Regions from separate parts of the Pseudoalteromonas sp. SG43-4 genome, predicted to be linked through region 3. Evidence: predicted binding sites of a transcription regulator. Region 3 holds the regulator's gene; each other region holds the start of a gene.
What was found. Region 3 encodes sigma-54, which starts transcription at its own class of promoters, with help from an activator protein. Its sites were predicted from a motif close to GTTGGCACGNNNNTNGNNT; they were not measured.
Positions count from the first base shown of each region.

Region 1 (2,207 bases), on a different contig from region 3:
CTAGATGTTCTTATTAAGCATGCAGATAAATTACTTTATAAAGCAAAAGAAAACGGAAGAAACCAAGTCGTTGTTGATTAAATACAGCTAAAAGTACTTGCTCAGTTAATTGACTAAAGTCCATCTAAAACCATCTGTTTAATTTTATGTGCTTTTACAAAATGATCTAATTTATGGGTGTGTATCCACCAAGTAGCAGCTTCCATAAGTAGCTCTGGGTCGTCGTTTTTATTAGCAAAAAATGCATAAAAAGAAAGCCCTACATTTTCGCCTTTAACTGCTATTTTTTTATCGCACACGGTAATTATTTTTGCTCTTAGTTCTTCCCTCATACATACCTTATTTAATTATATTTTTACTATTAAAATACGCCATTTAAAAAGCTAACGATTAGCTGTAAAAGGCTTCTATCAACCAAGCCATGATTCTCAAGCTCTTTATTAGGCGTATTTACTTTTGCAGCTTTGCATTCATTATCTAGTGTCTCATTTTTACGTGTATCGGTTTCGTATGCAATATCTGCTTGTTCCATACATTTTGCCGAGCCTGCGTAAGGCTTCGCCGCACAAGCGCTTAGTAATAAAAAAAGTGGAATTGCTATCAATAATTGCTTCATAACTAATCCTATTTTTACGCAACTTATTTACTTTAAATTACAGTTGCAAGTTAGCCTATTTACTTTTCTACCACCATTACAAAAAATTCAAAAAAGAACGTACCGATGGCATCAAAAAAAGTGTTATTTTTTTCATCCTTTTTAATTTGTGCGCTAATGCATTGATTGTAAACCTGTGAGCTTGTTTGAGCGCCATTTCGATCAACCATTTCAGCCTCTTCAATGCATAAGTTAGGGTCAGAACGCGGGGCTGTACTACATGCACTCAGTAAAGCGCACAGCAATAATGCGGCGACGGGGCTTTTTATGTTCATCTTTAAACTATCCTATTAAGTTAACGTGCTACCTGCATTTATGTGTGAGAGTAATATATAGGTTGTACCCAAATAACACTGGCACTTTATCACTGCAATAAAATAAACAACCAATAAATATTTGTAAGGTTCTGTAGGGATTTATATTCACTTTTATAATTGAACTGCGCGAAAGCCTGAAATTATTGCATTCATATCACTGTAAAATTTACAGTGATCGCAGCCAAAGAATAAAAAATTAAATTAAATTTATTAAAATACAATAACTTAATATTTGGCATTTAGTTTGCTAGTTAATGATATAAGCAAATAAATTGTAAAAGGACTAGTTATGAATATTTTTGAAGCACTACGTCATGACCATGACAAACAACGAGAATTGGTAGATGCGCTTATTCAAACACACGGCGACACAGAGCAGCGCCACACGCTAATGGATGAGCTAAAAACAGAATTAGAAAATCACGCAAAATTTGAAGAACGTTACTTTTATAACCCACTTATGTTTGATGACTTAACTCATGAAAAAGCGCGCCACAGCGTAGCTGAACATCACGAAATTGATGAATTAATTGAACAACTTGAAGATACCGAAATGAGCTCGTCTGCATGGTTAGTTGCAGCTAAAAAGCTACACCATTTGGTACATCATCATTTAAGTGAAGAAGAACACGAAGTGTTTCAATTAGCGGGTAAAGCACTTACCGAAGGGCAAAAAGAGAGCCTTGCTGAGCAATACAACGACGCTATGCATTAGTTGTAAACACGCAAACCGACTTCCACACACTCCCTGTGTACTTATTGGTTATAAGCCTTATGGCTTATAACCAATTTTTTTGCATGTACTTTATTACTTTACAGTAAATTTCACGTCTTGGTCGCGTAATAAGTAAAGTGCAAAACACGCAGCCCACATTGGCCATGCAGTAAAGAATAATAAGTTATTAAAGCCATCTATGTACTGGTTGTAAGAAGAAAGCGTAGATAAGCCATGCATTACAAAAATGATACCGTACGTTATACGCTTTTTAATACCTGCTAAAAATGCTAAAACAAGCACTAACTGCACCGCACCAATAATGTAAGCCACTATATCTGTAGAGCCACTAATACCGTAAAAATGTTCAAAAATACGTGCGCTATGCCCAGGATTAACAAACTTATCGAATGTCCACATAACCATTACAATAAACACGCCTAAACGCAAAGATAAAAGTGACCACTGCAAACGGTTTTGCACATCAGAATTCATTGAACCTGTCATAAAATTTCCTTAA
Region 1 covers NZ_JACJFB010000025.1:27,204-29,410, forward strand. Annotated here, with positions in the region: gene H5160_RS18250 (GGDEF domain-containing protein) at 1-81, shown strand, start outside; gene H5160_RS18255 (DUF6500 family protein) at 114-332, opposite strand; gene H5160_RS18260 (hypothetical protein) at 362-616, opposite strand; gene H5160_RS18265 (hypothetical protein) at 676-930, opposite strand; gene H5160_RS18270 (hemerythrin domain-containing protein) at 1,262-1,687, shown strand; gene H5160_RS18275 (hypothetical protein) at 1,781-2,194, opposite strand.
Region 1: the regulator sigma-54 is predicted to act here: its motif matches at 1,204-1,222, upstream of H5160_RS18270 (hemerythrin domain-containing protein).

Region 2 (2,207 bases), on a different contig from region 3:
CGTATGGCGACGACATAGAAAAAGCAAAAGACGTTATAGTCGATAAAATTAACGAATTTGACTTTGTAATACGTAAAGACGAAACCGCTGTATACGCTGAAGGTTTTGGCGACAGCAGCATTAACTTACTGGTGTGGTTTTGGATTAAATACCCAGGCGAGCCTGACTTTATGACGGTACGCCACAAAGGTGTTGTTGCCGTTAAGCAAGCATTAGACGAAGCTGATATTAGTATTCCTTTCCCAATTCGTACTTTAGATTTTGGTATTAAAGGCGGTGAGAAACTCGATGCCATGATAAGCGATAAAATAAGCCAGCAGTCATCCAATAAAGACAGTAGCGACGGTGCTGACTCTAGCCAAAGTGAGTAATTTAGTTAAAACTCATTAGGCAAAAGCATTGGGAAATAGTTACTTACCAACAGCGCAATTTTACAGAGTAAAATTGCGCTTTTTTATAAATGGATTATTAGCTAAAAGTTTAAATACCTAGTTTTGTGTTTATTGAATATCAATTCAGATTAGTTGCGTTTGGCCATGGGAGTATTAACAAGTAAGATTAGTGTTTACCCAACGATTTTTTTACTGCCTTGCCGCACACTCTGAAAAAACGCTCTCATCTATTTCAATAACTAAATAAATCATCCTTTTTAAGCCCGTTAGGTCGGCTAAAGAATCTGTGTAAGCTTTTTCAGTATCAATTGGGTTAACTTAAGGGTTAAAAGAGCAAAGACAAACACGCTAGCGTCAATTCTAAATCTATCTTCTTAAGTATAAGTGTGAGCTATCGTTTTAGGGGGAGGAATAATCGTATTGCTTAGGCTTTATTTTATCTTCTTCACAGCTGCAAAATTTGCCTTAAAACAGAATATAAAAAAGCGCAGCTTGTGTTGGAGTAACAAGCCGCGCTTATGAATTAGTTATACAAATAGGTTTTGTGGTGCGTATTAAATAACGCTAATTTTGTTACGAATGATTTTAACCCCATCTATATTTTCTAGAAATTTTTGAGCTAGTGCGCGCTGAAAACCAGTTTGTGCTTCACCGTATAAATCTACTTCACCATTTTTTACCTGCACACGAATATCACTTAACGCCAGGTTAGGGTTAGTTCGTAGGGTGTTGGTGATAGTTTGTTGTAGGTTAGGTTGAGTGGCTACACTGCTTACTACGGCCATGTTGGTTGCTGCACTTACCTTTGTAGCGCAAGCTAATAAAAATAAACAACAAAATGATACTAAAGCGATAGTTAACTTGAAGCGGTTCATAACTTAATCCTTACATTACGGTGAATAGTGCAGCCACAAAATGGAAATTCCATCGGCTAGGTTATCTTTGTAGTTACAATTTCAGTGCCAATATTAACGCTATGAAATATAAGGTGATTTTATTAAGTGGGAATTAAGGTGGGCAAAAATTACATTTAAATGAGTATGAGTTACATGCTTGGGTTACATATGTAACAGGTACAAACACCAGAGCCTGTAAGGCTTGCATTAAAAAAGCCGACAAAAGTCGGCTTAGAATAAAAATATGTTAGGTTACTTTTTCTTTTTAACCTTGGCCTTTTTCTTGGCTTTCATTTTTACTGGATCTTTACGCTTTTTAGCCGGCGGCTTAGCTTCTTTATGCTGTGGCTCAACACCTTTAATTACACGGCGTTTTAGTTTTTGTTCAACGTAGCGCTCTACTTTATACAAAATACCAATGTCGTGTGCTTCAACTAAAGATATTGCAATCCCTTTTTTACCAGCACGGCCAGTACGACCAATACGGTGTACGTATACGTCGGCAGTGCGCGGCATATCAAAGTTAATAACGTGGCTAATGTCAGATACGTCAATACCACGTGCAGCTACGTCGGTAGCAATTAAGATACGTGTTTTGCCACTGTGGAAGTTTTCCATGGCTTTCATACGTTTGTCTTGTGGCATTTCGCCGCGTAACCAAGCTGCTTTAACGCCATTATTGGTTAGCTCGCCAATCAGTGTTTCTAAACGCTCACGGGTTTTAACAAACACAATTGCTTTAGTCACATCTGGACCATTTAAGGTATTTACTAAAAGCTCTAGTTTGTGATGATAGTCATCGGCTAAATGTACCCACTGGTGAATTTTAGCTTTTTCTTTACGTGACGATTCAGCTTCTAATAGAGCAGGGTCGTTTAATGTTTTTTCAGCAAACCTTTCTACGCTGTCACCTTCGAGT
Region 2 covers NZ_JACJFB010000027.1:36,872-39,078, forward strand. Annotated here, with positions in the region: gene H5160_RS18820 (mechanosensitive ion channel family protein) at 1-371, shown strand, start outside; gene H5160_RS18825 (BON domain-containing protein) at 947-1,267, opposite strand; gene srmB (ATP-dependent RNA helicase SrmB) at 1,541-2,207, opposite strand, start outside.
Region 2: the regulator sigma-54 is predicted to act here: its motif matches at 1,341-1,359, upstream of H5160_RS18825 (BON domain-containing protein).

Region 3 (2,207 bases):
CTGTACTACCTAATTTCTCTCTGCTCATTAAAGCATTAAGAATATCTTGTTGCGGTAAATACGGAAGTTTGTCGTGAGCAAGTTCGCTAATGAACTCTAAAATTCTTTTTTTGCTATTAAAAAGGACCGCAGCTTTGCTGCAGTCCTGGCATATAAGTGAACTTAATTTCATCATATTAGTGTCGAGCAAGCTTCTCTTTGTGTTTGATTACTTGGCGATCGAGCTTGTCGATCAACGAGTCAATAGCGGCATACATATCTTGATGTTCTGTAGAGGCAAATAGCTCAGCACCGCTTACGTGTATTGTGGCTTCTGCTTTTTGATTTAATTTTTCTACATCGAGAATGACATGAACATTATTAATATGATCAGAGTGTCTTTCAAGCTTCGCAAATTTAGTATTAATATAGTCTCTTAGTGAATCGGTTAATTCTACGTGACGACCAGTTAAGTTTAGTTGCATAAGCATTACCCTCTTAGTTTAGCGTCTTAAATCAGACTTTTACGCTGATTTGACGGTGGAATAGCAAGAGATTCGCGGTATTTTGCGATTGTACGTCTCGCTACTTTAATTCCTTGCTCAGCCAATATATCCGCTATTTTGCTATCACTCAATGGTTTTGCTGAGTTTTCTGCTGCGATTAATTTTCGGATAAGCGCACGTATTGCTGTAGATGAACATTCACCACCGTTTTCAGTACTTACATGGCTTGAGAAAAAATATTTAAGCTCAAATATACCACGGGGTGTATGCATGTACTTTTGAGTAGTTACGCGAGAAATTGTCGATTCGTGCATTTCTACCATTTCAGCAACATCATTTAAAACCATTGGTTTCATGGCTTCAGGGCCATGTTCAAAAAAGCCTTGTTGTTGCTTAACAATACAATTAGTAACTTTTAATAGCGTGTCGTTTCTACTTTCTAAGCTTTTAATAAACCATTTAGCTTCTTGTAAATGTGAGCGAATAAACTGGCTGTCGCCACTTGATTTTACAGTGCGAGACATTGCCGCGTATTGGCTATTAACACGAATTTTAGGCATGCTATCTGGGTTTAATTCGACAACCCAGCGGCCTTTAATTTTTTTAACTGACACATCAGGAATAACATACTCAGATTCTTCCCTTACAATAGTATCTGCAGGTTTTGGGTTGAGAGTATGTATTAGTGTCATTACTTCTTTAAGCTCTTCTTCTTTGAGCTTAGTTTTTTTCATTAATGTACGATAGTCGCGAGCTGCTAATAGATCAATATGCTCGGTTAAAATCATTTTCGTTTCATTAATATAAGGTGTTTCTTTATCAAATTGATTAAGCTGAATACACAAACACTCTTGTAAACTACGTGCAGCAATACCAACAGGATCAAACAGTTGGATGCGTTTTAATACCGCTTCAATTTCATCAAGTTCGACTTCGTTATCATCTTCGTTTTCTTGATTAAAGCTTTCTAAAATCTCTTCGCAGCTTAGTGTTAAAATACCTGAATCATCGACAGCTTCTACAATAGCAATAGCAATAGCTTCGTCTGTAGGGCTAAATGGCGTTAGTTGTAATTGCCACATTAAATACTCATGGAGCGTTTCAGTAGAGGCGCCTTGGTATATTGATTCGTCTTCAGGCATTGGACCTGATGAGGCTGCAGGAGCTGCACTCATGTACTCATCCCAACTGACATCCATAGCCATGTCGTCACTTAGCGTGTCTTTTGCAAGTGCTTCACCAGTATCTTGTTCGTATTCGCTCGGAGCATCATCAGCAGATGCGCTAACAGTTATGTCATCGGTATCAGCTTTTTGCTCGTTTTTACCAGCAGCGTCTTCGGAATAGTCTGCCTCTTCAACCTCTAATAGTGGATTACTGTCGAGAGCTTCTTGTATTTCTTGCTGGAGATCCAATGTACTGAGTTGCAACAAACGAATAGCTTGTTGCAACTGTGGAGTCATTGTAAGTTGCTGGCCCATGCGCAGCTGTAGTGATTGCCTCATGTATCTCTAACAATCCTTTTATGTTGTTATAATTAATACTAGCAGATGCTTAAAGACATGGCGTAAATGTTACAGCCTAAATTGCTCGCCTAAGTAAACATCGCGTACTGTTTTATCATTTAATACGTGTTCTGGAGTACCTGATGCAATCAGCTCCCCATGAGAAACAATGTAGGCTTTTTCACAAACATCAAGGGTCTCTCTTACGTTATGGTCG
Region 3 covers NZ_JACJFB010000002.1:284,702-286,908, forward strand. Annotated here, with positions in the region: gene ptsN (PTS IIA-like nitrogen regulatory protein PtsN) at 1-172, opposite strand, end outside; gene hpf (ribosome hibernation promoting factor) at 177-464, opposite strand; gene H5160_RS03305 (RNA polymerase factor sigma-54) at 491-1,990, opposite strand; gene lptB (LPS export ABC transporter ATP-binding protein) at 2,060-2,207, opposite strand, start outside.

Region 4 (2,207 bases), on a different contig from region 3:
AGGGCAAACGCAAGAGGCGCAAAGTCCTGGTTGGCTTACACGTTTCTTTAGCAGTTCGCTGTTTCCATTTTAGAGGGTAACAACATGAATAGCCTTAAAGCTTTATGTTTAGTTGTGTTATTAGGTTGGCAGTTTACTGCCAGTGCTGAGCGCATAAAAGATGTGTCTATGGTTGAAGGCGTACGCTCTAACCAATTAGTCGGTTATGGCTTAGTAGTTGGTTTGCCAGGCACTGGCGAGCAAAACTCATACACACAACAAAGTTTTAGAGGCATGTTAAACAGCTTTGGTATTACGCTACCTTCAACTCAAAGTCCTAAAATTAAAAATGTTGCCGCTGTTGCTGTACATGCAGAATTACCTGCATTTAGAAAACCCGGGCAAACAATAGATATAACGGTTTCTTCTATTGGTAGTGCAGGCAGCTTACGTGGTGGTACTTTACTACAAACTTTTTTAAAGGGTGTAGACGGTAACGTGTATGCAATTGCACAAGGTAGTTTAATTGTTGGTGGCTTAGGTGCACAAGGTCTTGATGGCAGTAGAGTTGTAATTAACACCCCTACAGTTGGTCGTATACCAAATGGTGCAACAGTTGAACGCACAGTAGAAAGCCCGTTTATGCAAGGCGATTACATTACTTTTAATTTAAACCGCCCAGACTTTACAACGGCAAAACGCCTAGAAAAAACAATTAATGACTTAGTTGGCCCAAATAGCGCACAAGCAATAGATTCTGTTTCTATTCGTGTTATAGCACCACGCGATGCATCCCAGCGTGTATCGTACTTATCAACACTCGAAAACTTAGAATTTAAACCAGCTGACATGGCCGCTAAAATTATAGTTAACTCGCGCACAGGTACAATTGTGATTGGTAAAAACGTTAAGCTTCAGCCTGCGGCTATAACTCACGGTGGCTTAACAGTAACAATTGCAGAACAACAAAACGTGTCACAACCAAACCCGCTAGCAAACGGTGATACAGTTGTTACGCAGCAGAGCATTATTGATGTAAATCAAGATGACTCGCGCGCCTTTGTATTTAATCCAGGTGTAAGCCTTGACGATTTAGTTCGCGCAATTAACGAAGTAGGCGCAGCGCCTGGTGACTTAATGGCTATTTTAGAAGCACTAAAAGAAGCCGGCGCAATTAACGGACAGTTAGTTGTTATATAAATAACTCAAGCCAATAAATAACGTATTACTTAAGCCCTATATTTTTGAAATTAGGGCTTTTTATTTACAGCAACTTAAGTTTATTATTTTTATCTTCCTTGTTTTATCTGTAGTGGCTCAATTTTTGCATTTTTAACTGTATTATTCATTTTGTGTCAAAAAGCCGATGGAAACTAATCACCTCGATAAACAAAACTTTTTTGATTTAGGCAACTTAGATTCACTTCGTAAAGAAGCCTTAACGAGCGGCGATGCATCAACTGATGCCTCTAAAGCTGCGCTCAAAAAAGCGGCCGCACAATTTGAAGCTATTTTTACGCAAATGTTGCTCAAAGGAATGCGCAAAGCTAACGAAGCATTTGAAGACAAAGACAGCCCATTTAATTCAAGTGGCGTAAAGTTTTTTGAAGAAATGCACGATCAGCAACTTTCAACAGAGCTTTCATCAAATGGCTCGTTAGGCCTTGCCGATTTAATAGTTCAGCAGTTATCGCCTGAGTCTAAAAACTTTATGCCAGGCTCGGTGCTTAGAACAACCAACGATATTTTTAGCGATACGCAAGTCGGTTCCGCTCTTCCTCATGAGCAAAAAAATAAGCAATCCGATCTTATCGTTAATAACACTAAAGCCGATATTGCTGAGCCTAAAGTCGATACTGCAGAGACTAAAACCGATAGCCCAACATTTAAAAATGCAGAAGAGTTTGTAAGTTCAGTGTGGGAACACGCTAAAACGGCAGCGCAAAAAATTGGTTTAAATCCTGCGGTAATGGTTGCACAAGCGGCACTTGAAACCGGTTGGGGTAAGCACATTATTAATAAAAATGACGGTGGCAGCTCAAATAACTTATTTAATATTAAGTCAGATAAAAGCTGGGAAGGTGATAAAGCAAGCAAAGTAACGCTTGAGTTTGAACAAGGCACACCCGTTAAAAAACAAGCCAGCTTTAGAGCCTACGATTCAGTTAAAGATAGCGTGAACGACTTCGTTGATTTTTTAACGCAAAACCCACGCTACAAAGAAGCAT
Region 4 covers NZ_JACJFB010000005.1:14,998-17,204, forward strand. Annotated here, with positions in the region: gene flgH (flagellar basal body L-ring protein FlgH) at 1-73, shown strand, start outside; gene H5160_RS06355 (flagellar basal body P-ring protein FlgI) at 85-1,179, shown strand; gene flgJ (flagellar assembly peptidoglycan hydrolase FlgJ) at 1,346-2,207, shown strand, end outside.
Region 4: the regulator sigma-54 is predicted to act here: its motif matches at 1,291-1,309, upstream of flgJ (flagellar assembly peptidoglycan hydrolase FlgJ).